Regions from separate parts of the Bacillus sp. NS1 genome, predicted to be linked through region 1. Evidence: a T-box and tRNA genes for the amino acid it is inferred to sense, from the RefSeq annotation. Region 1 holds a T-box; the other holds one or more tRNA genes.
What was found. The T-box of region 1 lies ahead of tyrS (tyrosine--tRNA ligase). A T-box ahead of a tRNA ligase gene usually reads a tRNA of that ligase, here a tRNA-Tyr.
Positions count from the first base shown of each region.

Region 2: it encodes a tRNA-Tyr, which carries the amino acid that the T-box ahead of tyrS (tyrosine--tRNA ligase) is inferred to sense. The anticodon was not compared.

Region 1 is NZ_JBZAZF010000003.1:131,712-140,695, forward strand. Features, by position in the region: gene AC4CV5_RS11110 (acetoin utilization protein AcuC) at 1-61, opposite strand, end outside; gene AC4CV5_RS11115 (acetoin utilization AcuB family protein) at 58-702, opposite strand; gene acuA (acetoin utilization protein acetyltransferase AcuA) at 729-1,361, opposite strand; gene acsA (acetate--CoA ligase) at 1,521-3,239, shown strand; T-box leader at 3,294-3,531, shown strand; gene tyrS (tyrosine--tRNA ligase) at 3,582-4,850, shown strand; gene sr7p (small protein SR7P) at 4,983-5,111, shown strand; gene rpsD (30S ribosomal protein S4) at 5,133-5,735, opposite strand; gene AC4CV5_RS11145 (diguanylate cyclase domain-containing protein) at 6,030-7,769, shown strand; gene AC4CV5_RS11150 (GAF domain-containing protein) at 7,807-8,298, opposite strand; gene refZ (transcriptional regulator RefZ) at 8,426-8,984, shown strand, end outside.
Region 2 is NZ_JBZAZF010000006.1:20,108-29,091, reverse strand. Features, by position in the region: gene glmS (glutamine--fructose-6-phosphate transaminase (isomerizing)) at 1-754, opposite strand, end outside; gene glmM (phosphoglucosamine mutase) at 1,188-2,534, opposite strand; gene cdaR (CdaA regulatory protein CdaR) at 2,553-4,004, opposite strand; gene cdaA (diadenylate cyclase CdaA) at 3,997-4,818, opposite strand; gene rsiW (anti-sigma-W factor RsiW) at 4,979-5,605, opposite strand; gene sigW (RNA polymerase sigma factor SigW) at 5,619-6,182, opposite strand; tRNA gene AC4CV5_RS18540 (tRNA-Gln) at 6,412-6,483, opposite strand; tRNA gene AC4CV5_RS18535 (tRNA-Tyr) at 6,488-6,572, opposite strand; tRNA gene AC4CV5_RS18530 (tRNA-Thr) at 6,595-6,667, opposite strand; tRNA gene AC4CV5_RS18525 (tRNA-Val) at 6,672-6,747, opposite strand; tRNA gene AC4CV5_RS18520 (tRNA-Glu) at 6,751-6,825, opposite strand; gene AC4CV5_RS18515 (2-thiouracil desulfurase family protein) at 7,006-7,461, shown strand; gene AC4CV5_RS18510 (GNAT family N-acetyltransferase) at 7,474-7,956, shown strand; gene murQ (N-acetylmuramic acid 6-phosphate etherase) at 8,065-8,982, shown strand.

The DNA of each region.
Region 1 (8,984 bases):
GTTCCTGATGAAACATATAGGTTTGATACGATGGAGAATAGATAAATACACTGTCTCTCATAGCAGATCCCTTTGCTCTGACGGCCAGACGACGTGGTGTCCATTTCTTTGTAATTCCTGCAAAAACGGCAGCGGATTCATCGTTTTTACACGGAAGACAAGCACTTTTACACCGTGATCGTCATGCGGATAGACAAGCACGCTTAATATTTTTACTTGGAGGTCTTGGCAAAGGCTGCTGATTTCCGTGAGGCTTTTGGTGATATCGTTTACTTTTATTTCAATTTGCGATCCCGGCTGGTCAGCGCCTGTCAATTTGACAAATGTCCGCAATAAATCCGTTTTCGTCAAAATGCCTATTAATTTTTGATGCTGCACCACTGGAAGGCATCCGATGCCATGCTCGTAGAAAACAGCAGATATTTCTTCGACAAAATCAAGCGGGTGGGCGCAGACGACATCTTTTTTCATAATAGAATCTACGCTTCGTGTGAGAAATCGGCTTCGTTTGCTTTCTTCAAAAATACTCGGGCTGGCCTGTTTCATGTCTCTGTCTGTAATCATGCCAATCACATGGCAGTCTTCATCTACGACAGGCAGATGCCTGATATGGAATTCCTTCAGTTTGCATATTGCTGTTTCAAGCGTATCCGTCTTCGTTAATGTAATGACATCCCTTTTCATGATTTGTTCAACAATCATTATTTTTTCCCCTTTGTCAGTGTCAGTTAATACATAAAACGATGATAAAAACGGAGCCTGTCAAATTGTTCAATTGATTCTTGGCTGACGTTTTTTCCGATGCGTGCCATCAGGCAGTTTGCAGGGTGGGAGCTGATCTCAGGCTCATCCGTCGCAAACCAGACCAATCCGCCTGCATTCATCATCTTCTCCATGAGCTTTCTGTATTCCCACACATCTTTTTTCATCCCTTTTAAATCCCAATGCCAGTAATATTCCGTCGTCATTACGATATAGTTTTCCATTTGCTCATCCATCATGCTGACGGTTAGAAGCGTCTTTCCGACAGAACATCCCCGATAGGCTGGCGCCACCTCAATGGCCCCGAGCTCAAGCAAATCCTCCATATTTCCTTCAGACCATCTTTCGAGCGGGTCAGGATATAAATACGTCACATAGCCGATAATCGTTCGGCCGTCTCTGGCAATGATAATGCGCCCTTCGGGAAGGCCGGCAATGTCGACTAGCGCTTCATGCTGCTCACGGGGCGGGCGAAATGCGGTTAAATCGTTATGAAACTCGTAACCTGCCAAATCCTCTGGAGAGACAGGCCCTTCTATCAGTAAGGAGCCGGTTGCTGTTTTGATGTTTGCTGAATGGTATGTTTTATGATGTTCCACTGATCCACCGTCCCATCAATTCTTATAAAAATACATGCCTTCTTTAAGAATAACAAATTATAAAGCGTTTTCAACATGGTTTATATTTTAAAAATTGAGAAGAATATGAATATATACTATAATAAATGTGACAACTTCAGCAAAGGGGGATGTTTGGGCATGAATTTGAAAGCGTTACCAGCAGTGGAAGGGGATCATCATTTAAAAAATTATGAAGAAACGTACCGGCATTTTGATTGGGCCGAGGCAGAGAAACATTTCTCCTGGCATGAGACAGGGAAACTGAATGCGGCGTATGAAGCGATTGACCGCCATGCCGAATCGTTTCGAAAAAACAAAGTAGCGCTTTATTATAAAGACGCAAATCGGGATGAAAAATACACTTTTAAAGAAATGAAGGAAGAATCAAACAGAGCCGGGAATGTGCTGAGACGGTATGGAAATGTGGAAAAAGGGGACCGCGTTTTTATTTTTATGCCGAGATCACCCGAGCTTTATTTTATTATGCTTGGCGCCATCAAAATTGGCGCCATCGCTGGGCCGCTGTTCGAAGCATTTATGGAGGGGGCGGTGAAGGACCGGCTTGAAAATAGCGAAGCGAAGGTTATTGTCACAACGCCTGAGCTGCTGGAGAGAATACCGGCTGACAAACTGCCTCATTTACAGCATATATTCGTAGTCGGCGGAGAGGCTGAGAGCGGCACAAACATCATCAGTTATGATGAAGCAGCTGAGCAGGAAAGCACAAGACTGGATATCGAATGGATGGACAAAAAAGACGGCTATCTGCTTCACTATACATCTGGTTCTACTGGAACGCCAAAGGGTGTGCTTCATGTCCATGAAGCGATGATTCAGCAATATCAGACAGGGAAGTGGGTTCTTGATTTAAAGGAAGAAGACATTTACTGGTGCACAGCTGACCCGGGCTGGGTGACAGGTACGGTATACGGCATTTTTGCACCGTGGCTGAACGGAGCGACAAATGTCATCGTCGGCGGCCGTTTCAGCCCGGAAAGCTGGTATGGAACGATTGAAAAGCTTGGCGTCAATGTCTGGTACAGCGCGCCGACCGCGTTTCGAATGCTGATGGGAGCGGGAGATGAGATGGCTGCGAAATATGATCTAACCTCACTCCGGCATGTGCTCAGTGTCGGTGAACCGTTAAATCCAGAAGTCATCAGATGGGGGCATAAAGTCTTTAACAAACGAATCCATGATACATGGTGGATGACAGAAACGGGCAGTCAGCTCATCTGCAACTATCCTTGCATGGATATTAAACCGGGCTCAATGGGTAAGCCGATTCCCGGTGTGGAGGCAGCAATCGTTGACAATCAGGGCAACGAGCTTCCGCCGTACAGAATGGGCAATCTCGCCATTAAAAAGGGCTGGCCTTCCATGATGCATACCATTTGGAATAACCCTGAAAAGTATGAATCGTATTTCATGCCGGGTGGCTGGTATGTCTCTGGGGATTCTGCTTACATGGATGATGAGGGATATTTTTGGTTCCAGGGCAGAGTCGATGACGTCATTATGACGTCCGGTGAGCGCGTCGGCCCATTTGAAGTGGAAAGCAAACTTGTCGAGCACCCGGCCATTGCAGAAGCAGGCGTAATCGGAAAGCCTGATCCGGTACGGGGAGAAATCATTAAAGCCTTTATCGCACTCCGAGAAGGATTTGAGCCGTCTGATAAACTGAAAGAAGAGATCCGTCTATTTGTGAAGCAGGGTCTTGCAGCCCATGCGGCACCGCGTGAAATTGAATTTAAAGATAAGCTTCCAAAAACCCGGAGCGGAAAGATCATGAGACGTGTGCTGAAGGCGTGGGAGCTCAATCTGCCGGCTGGAGATCTGTCAACGATGGAGGATTAAAAGGCGACGTTGACACGGGATTTTATTTATGTTAAAAATGATATAGCTTCATATGAAAAGGTAAAGATTGAGACAAGTAGAATATCCTTACGTTCCAGAGAGCTGATGGCCGGTGAAAATCAGCACAGACGGATATATCGAATACACTCATGAACCGCTTTTGCAAACAAAGCCGGCCAGGCTTTCAGTAGTGAAAGAACGGACCTGATCCGTTATCAGGCAAAGTGATAAGACGAATGTTTTGCATTCTCTTATTAGTAGGGTGGTACCGCGATAATCAATCGTCCCTTCGTGTAAACGAAGGGGCGTTTTTTATTTTAATTAAAAAAGGAGCTTTATCTTATGACAAACTTACTTGAAGACTTATCCTTCCGCGGATTGATTCAGCAAATGACGGATGAAGAAGGATTAAATAAACAGCTGAATGAAGAAAAAATCCGCCTGTACTCAGGCTTTGACCCGACAGCAGACAGCTTGCATATCGGACACCTGCTGCCTATTTTAACACTTCGCCGTTTCCAGCTTGCGGGGCATCATCCAATTGCGCTTGTGGGCGGCGCGACGGGCCTCATTGGCGATCCGAGCGGAAAAAAAGCGGAGCGTACATTAAACACTGCTGACATCGTATCCGAATGGTCCCAAAAAATTAAAAACCAGCTGTCCAGATTTTTAGATTTCGATGCAGCAGAAAATCCTGCTGTCATTGCGAACAACTTTGACTGGATCGGCAAAATGAATGTGATCGACTTCCTTCGTGATGTCGGTAAAAACTTCGGCATCAATTACATGCTGGCAAAAGACACGGTCAGCTCAAGAATTGAATCCGGCATTTCATACACGGAATTCAGCTACATGATTCTTCAATCTTATGATTTTTTAAATCTGTACAGAGATAAAAACTGTAAGCTGCAAATCGGCGGAAGCGATCAGTGGGGAAACATCACAGCGGGTCTTGAACTGATCAGAAAATCAGAAGAAGAAGGAGCAAAAGCGTTTGGCCTTACCATTCCGCTTGTCACAAAAGCAGACGGCACGAAGTTCGGAAAAACGGAAGGCGGCGCTATCTGGCTTGATAAGGAAAAAACATCGCCGTATGAATTCTATCAATTCTGGATCAACACAGATGACCGTGACGTTGTCAAATACTTAAAATACTTTACGTTCCTATCAAAAGAAGAAATTGAAGCATACGCTGAAAAAACAGAAACGGCGCCTGAAAAGCGTGAAGCGCAAAAACGCCTGGCAGAAGAAGTGACAGCGCTCGTTCATGGACGTGATGCGCTGGAGCAAGCTATCAACATCTCCCAAGCGTTGTTCAGCGGCAATATTAAAGAGCTTTCCGCCCAAGACGTTAAAGTCGGCTTTAAAGATGTTCCATCTATGGAAGCTGACAGCAGCCAAGAGCTTTCACTTGTAGATGTATTGGTGCAATCTACATTATCTCCATCTAAACGCCAGGCCCGTGAAGACATCCAAAACGGAGCTGTTTATATTAACGGTGAACGCCAGACGGAATTGAATTATATCTTATCGGATGAAGACCGCATCGAAGGCCAATTTACGGTCCTGCGCCGCGGGAAGAAAAAATACTTCCTTGTGACATATAAATAAACAAAAAAAGATCCTTTGCCGCTAGGGTAAAGGATCTTTTTTTGTTTAGCGCATAGGAATGACAGGAAAAGAGTATATTAGATAGGGCAAACACGATCAATCACCACCTTTTAACAGAAAGGAGCGCTCACCGTGAATCTCATGTTTACGATTGCAAAAGAAAGGCTTCAGCGGGATTATTGGGAGCAGCAGGCGCGAGATAGTGTTGGCCAGCAAGAGGCAAATGACGAAACAGACGATAAAAAAACCCCGACCGCATAGCGGCAGGGGTTTTTAAAACGATTAACGAGAGTAGAACTCAACGATAAGCGCTTCGTTAATTTCCGGAGCAAGTTCAGAACGCTCAGGAAGACGAGTGAAAGTACCTTCAAGCTTTTCAGCATCAAAAGTAAGGTATTCAGGAACGAAGTTGTTCACTTCAACAGATTCTTTGATGATAGAAAGGTTTCTTGATTTTTCGCGAACACCGATTGTTTGACCAGGTTTTACTTGGTAAGACGGGATGTCAACGCGGCTTCCGTCTACAAGAATGTGACCGTGGTTAACCAATTGGCGAGCTTGACGGCGAGTACGTGCTAAACCTAGCTTGTACACAACGTTATCAAGACGAGAATCTAAAAGAATCATGAAGTTTTCACCGTGTTTACCAGCTAGTTTGCCAGCTTTGTCAAACAAAGTGCGGAATTGGCGTTCGTTTACACCGTACATGTGACGAAGCTTTTGCTTTTCTTGCAATTGCAAACCATATTCTGATAATTTTTTACGTTGTCCTGGACCGTGTGGACCTGGAGCGTAAGGGCGTTTTTCTAATTCTTTTCCTGTACCGCTAAGAGAGATTCCTAGACGGCGGGACAGTTTCCAAGATGGACCTGTATAGCGAGCCATAATGTGACTCCTCCTTTGGTTTTATTTTTGTGGAAAATAAAAACCGTCTGCTCTATTCGACCATGTACATTTTGTTTTCATGTATCCTCGCTCCAGCAGCAGAGAGTTACACGATACACCTTATGGATAAGGAACAAAATGAAAACATAGAAGCTGAACAAAAAGGCTGCAATATTTCACACAAAGGTCATTATATAATTTATTTGTTTTGAAGTCAACCATTCCTCCATTGTTGCTTTGCCGTTTATGATATAATAAACAAAAATTAGTGGTAAACTCTTAGGTGATAAAAACATGGTAGAACAAACAAAAGAACAATTATCCGCCTTTCATTATCATATGCTCGATTTTTTGCTAACCAAATCTGAAAAAGTCTCATTCACCGACTCATTACTATGGCTGACTTCGGCTATTCAAACCTATTTTTCATCCCTTTGTGTTTCGCTTACACCGTCACCATCTGACTCTGCTGCAAACCTGGCAGATGAAGAATTACGTTTTTCCGCTTCGAAAATAAACGCTTCATTTTATATGATTGAGGACGGCTCCGGCAGACGCTTTCATCTTACATGCAGGCAGGATGGAGAGATTCCTGAAGGGCTTCCGGACGTGGTTGCTTCATTTTTAAACCAGTCAATGAAACAGGAAAGACTCTATATCAAAACGATCTATCAAAAAAAGATATACAAAATGACAGAGCTGTTCCATTCACTGCTTGATCAGACAGAGGTGCTGAAGCAGCTTTTAGAAAGCTTGACACGCACGTTTTCTCTTTTTGAGTTTTCATTGTTTATTTCGCACGACCAAGATCAATGTTTAGGTGTTCCCGCAAAAGAGCTGTATATGGAAGGGGAAAAATCCGATTCCTTTGCTCTCAAAGTATACTTGTCTGGGGATACTTTGCGGAAAAATGAATCTGCCGCCTACATTCCGATTAAAGGACAGCAGGGAACGTACGGGGTGTTGATGGCTGAAGGAACGGGCGGCAGTTTTATTACTGACGTCTACCTTGATGAAATGTCGCTGATAGCAAACGCTGCGGGAAAAGCGTTTGAAAATGCCCAGCTCTATGAACAATCCAAAGCAAGCATCTCGAATTTGGAATTGATCAATGAAACGACACGCCGCCTGAATCAGCGGCTGACACTGCCCGATACGATGAATGATCTGGCTGTAAGAATGGCAGAATCGTTTCAGGCTGAAGAAGTGGGGTTTTTTCATATAGACCATTTTGAAAAGCTAACATTGCTCCCCGGAAGCACAGCGTTTTTTAAAGAAGAGAAGCCACCTGATTTTTATCATGAGTTGAAGGAAAAGCTGTATGAAGGTGAAAAAGGGGTTTTCATCGGAAATGGCCAGTCTGTTTTTGGAAAGGCCGGCTACGGCTCGCTGATGGCCGCTCCGATGATTGAGAATGACAGGCTTTTAGGCTTTGCGGTTTTATTGAAGCAGGAACTGTACGCTTTTACATTTGAAATGTACAAGCTGTTTCAAGCGCTGATTCATCACACAACATTGGCTGTAACCAACTCAATGCTCCGCGACCGCCTTGAGCATCTCGTGAAAACAGATCAGCTGACTGAACTGTATTCAAGGGTGTACTTAGATGAAAAAATTCAATATAGCATGAAAATCCACCCAAAGGGTGTCTTTATTCTTGTTGATATTGATAATTTTAAGAATGTAAATGATACGTACGGTCATCAGACTGGGGACGAGATTTTAATTCAAGTCGCTTCGGTGATTAAATGCAACATCCGCAAGCATGATGTAGGCGCCCGCTGGGGAGGCGAAGAGCTGGCCATTTATTTGCCGAATGTATCGGTTGCGGTGGGTAAACGGATTACTGAGCGATTGGTTTATGCGGTCAGAAAAAACACGAAACCCGAGGTGACCATTTCATGCGGTATCTCCTGCTGGACGGCAGAAACAAGAAAGTCTCTGAAAGAGCTTGTGCATGAGGCTGATGAAGCGCTCTACAGCGCAAAACGAAGCGGGAAAAACCGCTTGATGATTCACGAATCAATAAAATAAAAAAAGCCCAAAACAATATCAGTTTTGGGCTTTTATATTACTGTGCTAACGCTTTTTCAAGCGTTTCGGCAAATTGTGATAGATATTTTTCATCAATTTCGTCGAAACGGTTTTTCACTGGGCTGTCGATGTCCAAAACACCGACAACTTTTCCGCCTACATGAATCGGAAGCACAATTTCTGATTGAGACGCTGCATCGCAGGCGATATGTCCTGGAAACGCGTTTACATCCTCAACACGCTCCACTTTTCCGTTTGCATACGCTGTGCCGCAAACGCCTCTGCCGAAAGGAATCCGAACACATGCCGGCAGACCTTGGAACGGCCCTAACACAAGCTGCCCATCCTCTTCTTTGGCAAAATAGAAACCCGCCCAGTTGACTTCAGGCAAAGAATGATACAGAAGCGCTGAGGCATTTGCATAGTTTGCAATTTGATCTGTTTCGTCTTCGGTCATGGCTTCGAGCTGTTTTAGCAGAAGCTGATAGTCTTTTTCTTTATCTCCAGATTGTTTTTCGACATGGAACATGGAAAACCCTCACTTTTACTATAATATAAAACAAAATTCCGGCTTTTCTGCCGGCATTTGTCGATAAGTTCTTACAGGAACAGTGGCCTTCTGCTTGAATAGTAATCAAGAGGAAGGAGTGAGCCGTATGAAAGTAAGCACCAAAGACAAAATTATTGAATCTGCTGTCATGCTCTTTAACCAAAAAGGATTTTCTGGCACGTCTGTCCGTGAAATCGCCAAGTCAGCTGATGTAAATGTTGCGCACATCTCCTACTATTTTAAAGGTAAAGGAGGTTTGATGGAACACTTAGTTTCAGAGTTTTACGAAGGCTACAGCAAAACGCTTGAAACAGCGGCAGGCAATATCTCTTCTCAAAGCACGCAGGAACAGCTTCTCCAATTGGTTTTCGATATTTTATCCTATCAGCATAATCATCGTCAATTAACTCGTTTTGTCTACCGGGAAGTCACGATTGACTCCACGTTAATCAGGGAAATTATGTCGACATATCTAATGAAGGAAAAGTATATCTTCCAGCTTATCATTGAGGAAGGAGAAAAACAGCGTGAACATTTAACGCTGCCGCTGCCCCATTTTATTCTCCAATTAAAATCTCTCTTAATGATGCCATATCTCCAGCCTCAATATATTTCAGAAGTACTCTACATGCAGCCGCATGAGCCGTATTTTTATAAAATGTATT
Region 2 (8,984 bases), on a different contig from region 1:
TGTAGTGAGGGTACGTGCCTTTTTCGATATCACTGGCATCAAGCTCAGCAATATAAGACGCACGTGTAATCACGTCACCATCAAGGTTTTTGATGACGACTTGATCATCAGTGACGATAACCATTTCTTTATCCATCAGCTCAACATATTCGTTGGTTACTTGAAGCATCGCCATTGCATCAGATGCCACGACGTTAAATGTATCTCCAAGACCTACTAATAGAGGGCTTTTGTTTTTCGCTACAAAAATCGTTTCTCTGTTTTCGTTGTCGAATAAAGCAATTGCATAAGAGCCTTTTAACAGTGTAAGTGTTTTGCGGAACGCTTCTTCTGTCTCAAGTCCTCCATTGACGAATTGCTCGATTACTTGAACGACTACTTCTGTATCGGTGTCACTTTTGAGCTCTACATCTTGCAAATACTCTTGCTTCAGCTGAACATAGTTCTCGATCACGCCGTTGTGAACAAGTGTAAAGCGGCCCAGTGCGCTTTGATGCGGGTGAGCGTTCAGATAGCTTGGTTCGCCGTGTGTAGCCCAGCGAGTATGCCCAATTCCGGCTTTCGCTTCTACATTGGCATCCACAACTTCACGAAGATCTGCAATGCGTCCTTTTTCTTTGAACACATGGATTCCCTGTTCGTTGGCAACAGCAATACCAGCAGAGTCATAACCGCGATACTCAAGCTTTTCTAACCCTTTTAATAAAATTTCCTTCGCATCAAGCTGACCGATATAACCTACGATTCCACACATATTTTTCTTCCTCCTAAGATTGTAAAAGGAGACGAAGAAAGTCAAATTTCAAGGGGACTTTCAATCGTCCCCTCCTACATGTTTTTTGGAAGATCATGTGATTTCTCTTTGTTCAAGGAGTCACCCCCTTGGTTTGAAGAAATCCTTACGGCTGTGATCTGCACACTCAGCCGGGAGGCATCCGCCGAAAATTCGATAACCTCCATCCTCGTCAACTAAGCCTTTTTCCGGGCGCTTAGTTCGGGCGCTATAATTATAGGTAATGCAATAATCCCGTCTTCTTTTCCTATTGAGAAAATAAGAACAAGACAAGCTTGATTTTACAACATGTGGCATAAACGGTCAATTGTTTTTTAAACAACTTTGCCGTATGTCTCACAATTATCTTATGTAAACCTCGCTTGTCTTGTTCAGTCTCTGATAATAGACTTCGTTACTCTAATCCCATTTCTGACCGGACGACTTCAACAATGCGATTGACATACTCATCGCACAGCTCTTTCGTCTTCGCTTCAGCCATGACACGGACGAGCGGTTCAGTTCCTGAAGGGCGCACCAAAATCCGGCCGTCGCCGTTCATTTCTTTTTCAACTTCAGAAATAACAGCTTTTACTTTTTCGTTTTCTTCGACTTTATATTTATCAGTTACTCTCACATTGACTAACAGCTGCGGGAACTTCTCCATTTCAGCTGCAAGCTCTGACAGCGGCTTGCCTGTCGCTTTCAATGTGTTCATCAGCATAATAGCAGACAATAATCCGTCCCCTGTCGTGTTGTAATCAAGGAAAATAAGATGTCCTGACTGCTCACCGCCGACATTGTAGCCGTCTTTTTTCATCGCTTCTACCACGTAACGGTCACCGACAGCCGTCTGCACGCTTTTGATGCCTTCCTTTTCAAGCGCCTTATAGAAGCCGAGGTTGCTCATCACGGTTGAAACCACTGTGTCATCCTTTAAACGGCCCTCTGATTTCAGGTGTTTTGAGCATATGTACATGATTTGGTCGCCGTCAACGATATTTCCTTTTTCATCAACAGCAATCAGGCGGTCGCCGTCACCGTCGAACGCAAGGCCGAGATCGGCGTTTTTCTCTTTGACAAACGCGCTGAGTGCTTCAGGATGAGTTGATCCGACGCCATCATTAATGTTTAATCCGTTCGGGGAAGTTCCCATTGTTGAAACATCTGCATCTAAATCAGCAAACAGGTGTGTCGCCAAGGACGACGTTGCACCATTTGCGCAGTCAAGTGCTACATGAATGCCTGTGAAATCTTCATCAGCAGTCTGTTTTAAGAATTGCAGATATTTTTGTCCGCCTTCAAAATAGTCGTTTACAAGCCCGAGATCAGCTCCGACCGGTCTTGGCAGCTTATCCTCCGGTTCTTCCATCAGGCGCTCAATTTCAGCCTCCTGTTCGTCAGAAAGCTTAAATCCGTCTCCCCCGAAAAACTTGATGCCGTTATCCTGCACTGGGTTGTGAGAAGCAGAAATCATGACGCCTGCCTCTGCATCCATCGCTTTTGTTAAATAAGATACACCAGGTGTAGAAATGACACCCAGACGCATGACTTCTGCGCCAATAGATAAAAGTCCGGCGACAAGGGCTCCCTCCAGCATATGGCCGGAGATCCGTGTATCGCGGCCTATCAGCACTTTCGGACGTTGTTTGTCTTTTGTCAGCACATATCCGCCGAAACGTCCGACTTTGAAGGCCAGCTCAGGTGTAAGCTCACTATTGGCGACACCTCTTACACCGTCTGTTCCAAAATACTTGCCCATTTTATAATCGCTCCTTTTTTATTCTGATGAGGATTGTGAATCCGCTGTGGATTCATCCTCATCCTGATCTTGGTTTTGATCTTTATTTTCGTCTTGTTTTTGATCATTGCTGTTTTTATCAGTATTCGTTGTATCTTCTTGCTGATTGTTCTTTTGATCAGTTTGCATATCTGTGTCATCCTGGTTCCTTGATGTATTGCTGCTGTTGTCATTAGTTGATGTATTGCCTTTTTTAGACGTCAGCTTGATTTTGGCATTTTTCTGCCCCAAGGACCAGGTTACATTCTGGGGCCCGTTTACTTCAAGCTTCACGCTATGCTCCCCGTCATCTAAATCTGAAACATTCACATACAATTCAATATCTGATTTCTTCAGTTTTTTTATATTGGCGGGAGAGCCTTTAGCCGTCACGTCTATCGCTTGCGATTCAGGATCTAGAAATTCAATGTTTTGCGAGCCGCTCAGCCCTACAGTCTTAATAGAGACATTCTCAAACTTCTGATCCGCTTCACTATCTACCTCTATATGCAAAGTCACCTTTGACGGCGAGATTTTTTTGACGCCGTCAGGAAGCGGAATATCTGCCTCGATATCGGAATCCTTGTTAATTTTGCTTAAATCTAGGCTTACGCCGTCAATAAATTCAAGAGAATCCAATACATCCTGTGAGCCGTAAACCGTTACTTCACTGGGACTGGATTCAATTTTGGCTATGCTGACACCGTCAGGAAGGCTTCCTGTCCGTTCAATTTTAAAGGGCACCTTTTTACTCGGGCTTGTCACCGGAACGGTAATCTTGATGACAGAGGGCTCTACGTCGACAGGAAGCGCGTTTCCGTCTTTATCATAGACAGTCACTTTCGCTTCCTTTTCAATCGTTTCATCTGCGTTTTCCAAATTCACTGAAGCTTTTACAAGAGAAATATTATCAATCACATTTTTAGATCCGGTAATCTGAACATTTTTCGGACTGACAATCGGCTGCTCCGGAGAATAGCCTTTTTTCATCTTGCTTTTATTGTAGTACTCCACTTCTACGGGAAAGCTTTTGGTCGTCCGTTCTTGAATGGTAACTGTCGTAACAGACGGATTGATTGAGATTGTCAGCCCATCCGACACGTTTTTGGCCTTTAGCTCAACCTTATGTGTGCCGGTTTTCAAATTTTCCATATCGGCATATATTTCAAAATTCTTAGTCTGTCTAGCCTTTTTCACGGCGCTTGTCGAGCCTTTTATCGTGACATTAACCGTTTGCGGAACACCTGTCACGACGTAATTTTCATCATCATAATACGCTTTGACCGGAATATCGGTCAGTGTTGCTTCATCAGTTGTTGATGTCGGAAAGAAAGATTCACCAGGTTTTTTTGGAGTCGGTGCTTGATTGCTGTTAACCGCCACATAAAGCAAGAGCGCGAAAAGCAGAGCAATCATTTTCACAGCCCAGCGGTTGTTTAAGAATTTATCCATTTTTCTTGCCCCTCCAATACCAGCGGTTAGAAGAAGTGTCTCTGGTGTTTTTCTTAAACTCGGCTTCAAGCATTTCTTTCAACGCTTCTTCCGTCAGCTCTCTGTGAAGGTCTCCGTTCTTCGCCACACTGACGCCGCCGGTCTCTTCAGACACAATAATTGTCAAACTGTCTGTTACTTCACTGATGCCCACAGCCGCCCTGTGCCGCGTACCCAGTTCTTTTGAGATAAACGGGCTTTCAGAAAGCGGCAGATAACAGGCGGCCGCGGCAATCTCATTATTCTTCATAATCACCGCACCATCATGAAGCGGGGTATTTGGGATAAAAATATTGATCAGCAGCTCAGAGCTGACTTTTGCATTCAATGGTATGCCCGTCTCAATATAATCCCCCATTCCAGTATCCCGCTCAATGGTCAGCAGGGCGCCTATACGGCGTTTCGCCATATAATTGATTGCTTTTGTAATGGCCTCAATTGTTTTCTGCTGCGCTTCCTCTACAGGTGTGCCGCTCCTAGAAAAAAAGCGGCCGCGGCCAAGCTGTTCAAGCGCTCTTCTCAGCTCTGGCTGGAAAATAATAATAATTGCTAAAAATCCCCATGTTATCGCTTGGTCCATCAGCCATTGAAGCGTGCTGAGGCCCAAATATTGGCTGGCCATACGGACAAGCACGATCACTACAATTCCTTTTAACAGCTGAACCGCTTTCGTGCCGCGTATCACCATAATCAATTTATATATCACATACCAAACAAGGAGAATATCAACGGCATTGCCGAGGTACTGCAAAAAAGGGATATCCTCAAAAGCCATTTCCTCGTCCTCCAAGATTTCAGTCATTTCGTATTTTGTGTTTTACGTGTTACGCATATGTACTTTACATAGCGAGCCCATTATACCACATTTCGATTTGGCAAGTGAAATGTGCCAGCCCGTTCAGCCCATAAAAAAAGAGCAAAGCGGCTGACGCGCTTTACTCTTTCCCTTTCGGATTTAATGCATTGACTACACTTTTCCCCGCAGACTTCATCTTGTACCATGTCCAGTCGAATAATTGATTGATTTCTTCAATCTGACCGGTGACTTGTCCAGCAGAGGCCATATACTTTTCGCCGTTTACGACGGTTACATTCCCGTCTATTTTGCCTTTAATAATCAGCTTGCCGTTTTTGACAGTGACATCACCTTTGACCGTCTCACCTTCTGGCACGGTCACAGTGTGATTATGCACCACAAGATTCGGCTGCTTGGACACGCTGAAATTGTGGTCATTATGCCAGCTGTTAAAAAAACCTCCGCCCATCAAAATGATGAATACCGCAGCAGCTGCGATAACAGGATGGGTTCTGAACCACCTTTTCACAGAAGCTCTTTTCTTCTCCTTAGGCAATTTCGCCATGACATTAGCGGTAAAATCCGCGGGGGCTTCGACATGCGATGTGCTCCGGACGAGCGCTATAGATTTTTCCATCTCATAAAAATGCTTTCTGCATTTCTCGCATGTCTCCAGATGTTCATTTAATACGTGTTCATCTTTTGGAAGGATATCTCCATCAAGATGCATATGCATAAGCTGCACAATTTGTTCAGGACAGCTCATTTCATCACCCCACTTAAAGATCCCTTAATTGTTTTCTAAGAGCCTCTCTGCCCCTGTGAATCCGAGTTTTCACAGTCCCCACAGGAATGTTCAGAATCTCCCCGATTTCAATTAATGAGAGTTCATCAATATACTTTAATACGATAACTGTTCTGTATTTGTCAGGAAGCTTTAAAATTTTCTGCTGAATCGTGTTTGAGAGCTCCAGTGACACAACTGCATCCTCTGGCAATACCCCATCTGCGGCGATTTGGGAATACATGGTCAAGCCTTCCGTACCAGCCACCTCTGCATCGAGGTAATAATCCGGCTTCTTTTTGCGAATGCGGTCAATAGTTAAGTTGGTCGCGATTCGATAAAGCCAAGTTGAAAATTTCCGGTTAATATCAAAACTGTCGATATTAACGTACGCTCTGATGAAAGCCTCCTGTGCTATATCCTCTGCCTCATGCACATTACCAAGCATACGGTAGCAAAGCTGATAAATTTTATCCTTGTAAATATCTACGATGTCCGCAAATGCATCTTGGTCGCCTTTTTTGACTTGTTTAATTCTCTTTTTAATCATCATTTCCATATTTATCTAACCTCTGCCTTCACCGGTCTGTATGTATACGAGCTTCGTTTCAAAAGGTTTCAATTTTTTTATAAAATAAGTTTAACAAATTTTTGGCAGGGTGTAGATGGTAATTCGTGAATAAACTACCTTAACATATTTTTAAAATTATTATACAGACTGAACAGTTAGAAGTTGGAATTATTTTTCAAAAAGAAAAAAGACACCTTTTGGTCAAAGGTGTCTGTGACTGGGCTAGCTGGATTCGAACCAACGCATGACGGAGTCAAAGTCCGTTGCCTTACCGCTTGGCTATAGCCCAATAATGGTGGAGGGGGGCAGATTCGAACTGCCGAACCCTGAGGGAGCGGATTTACAGTCCGCCGCGTTTAGCCACTTCGCTACCCCTCCATATTCATATTAAGAAAAACAGTGCCGGCAAGAGGACTTGAACCCCCAACCTACTGATTACAAGTCAGTTGCTCTACCAATTGAGCTACACCGGCAAGATGGTGGAGGATGACGGGCTCGAACCGCCGACCCTCTGCTTGTAAGGCAGATGCTCTCCCAGCTGAGCTAATCCTCCAAATGGTGACCCGTACGGGATTCGAACCCGTGTTACCGCCGTGAAAGGGCGGTGTCTTAACCGCTTGACCAACGGGCCGTTTGTGTTCTCGTCGAGCTGACAAAAGTTATTATATACAGGTTACCCCCTGTTTGTAAAGAGGAAAATTAAATTTTTTATTTTCAAACTTTTTAACTCCTTTTTTAACTGAAAAAGCCTCCCAACATTAGTCATTTATTTTATGATAGAGACAAACGATGCAAGAGAGGAGAAACCAATATGATCCTAGTCAGTTCTTGCCTTGGAGGCATTGAATGCAGATACAACGGCTCTCACGCCGCATCAGAGAAAATCAGAAAACTTGTCGGTGAAAATAAAGCAGTTATGGCTTGCCCTGAGCTTCTTGGCGGCTTCTCAACTCCTCGTGAACCTGCAGAAATTATCGGAGGCACCGGCGAGGATGTTCTCAATGGAACCGCGAAAATCATGACAGCTTCAGGAGAAGATGTAACAGAATTATATATGGAAGGTGCCGCTAAGACATTAGCTTATGCAAAAGAAATCAATGCCTCTGCCATCATATTAAAAGAAAACAGTCCATCGTGCGGAAGCGGTTTTATCTATAACGGCACATTCTCTGGCGCAAAAATCACCGGCAGCGGAGTGACCGCCGCACTGTTAGAGCAAGCAGGCTACCGCGTCATTTCAGAAAACCAGCTAGACGACATATTGTAAGGAGGCCGCCACATGACTCTAGACATTTCTTTATCCTTCTATAAGCCTGAACACTTGCCGGAGCTTCAATCATTCACGCTTAACAACGATGACAAACGCTTTACCTCTCTCCCCAAAGAGGTGCTGACTCAGGCCCTGAGCATACGGGACCGGTATCCGGTTATCATCTTAAAAGACGATCTCCCAGTCGGTTTTTTCATTTTACATACATCAAAAGAAACGCTGGCACCCTATTCTAACAATCCATTTGCTTTACTGCTCAGTTCCCTGTCATTAAACGCTGTGCATCACGGAAAAGGCTATGCAAAAAAAGCAATGCTTCAGCTTCCCTCTTTTGTGAGCGGTTATTTTCCATGGTGCGATGAAATCATTTTGGCCGTCAATCATCTGAACACACGCGCAAAGCGCCTTTATATGAAAAGCGGGTTCCTTGATAAAGGCAGGAGAAGAATCGGACCGCTCGGAGAACAGCTGATCCTTCATTATTTCTTATAGCCTGAAGTGAAATAAAATTTCAAAAATGCAAAAACATAGTTGAAATATCATGACAGAAATGAATATACTGAATATTAAGATACATTATTCTAAACAGGGGGCATCCTCATGTCAGAACCATTAAACCTTCACCGTCTTACAACGGAATCACGCAATAGCCAAACAGCTGAAATCCATAAAGCAAATACACTCGACATCCTCAAAATGATCAACAACGAAGATTTAAAAGTCGCAGCCGCCGTTCAGCAGGTTCTCCCCGATATTAAAACAGCTGTAGACTGCGCGTATGACTCATTTCAAAATGGAGGCCGGCTCATATACACAGGCGCTGGCACAAGCGGCAGACTCGGTGTCATGGATGCTGTTGAATGTCCTCCCACCTACAGCGTAAGCCCAGATCAGGTCATCGGAATTATGGCTGGAGGTCCCAAAGCATTTTTACAGGCAGCAGAGGGCATTGAAGACAGTGAAGAAGCAGGAGCCGAAGATTTAAAAAACATACAACTCACTTCATACGACACCGTCATTGCCATCGCAGCAAGCGGCCGTACACCTTATGCAGCGGGCGCCCTAACATACGCCCGCAAAGTCGGAGCACACACTGTCGCCCTTACCTGTAATGAGCATTCGGCCATCAGCAAGGATGCGGATCACAGCATTGAGGTTGTCGTCGGACCTGAGGCTATTACAGGATCAACACGTATGAAAGCCGCAACTGCTCATAAAATGATTCTAAACATGATATCTACCGCTGTAATGGTCAAAATCGGCAAGGTTTACGAAAACTTGATGGTAGACGTCAACATCAGCAACAAAAAACTAAAAGAACGCGCCATCAGCATCATCCAAAGCCTTACAAACGCTTCATACGACACAGCCAGACACACTCTAGAACAAGCCAATCATCACGTCAAAACAGCAATCGTCATGCTCAAAACTAGCACAGATCAGGAACAAGCTAAAACATTGCTTGATCAAACAAACGGTTTTATAGACAAAGCAATCGAAAATTACCATTCAGAATAAGG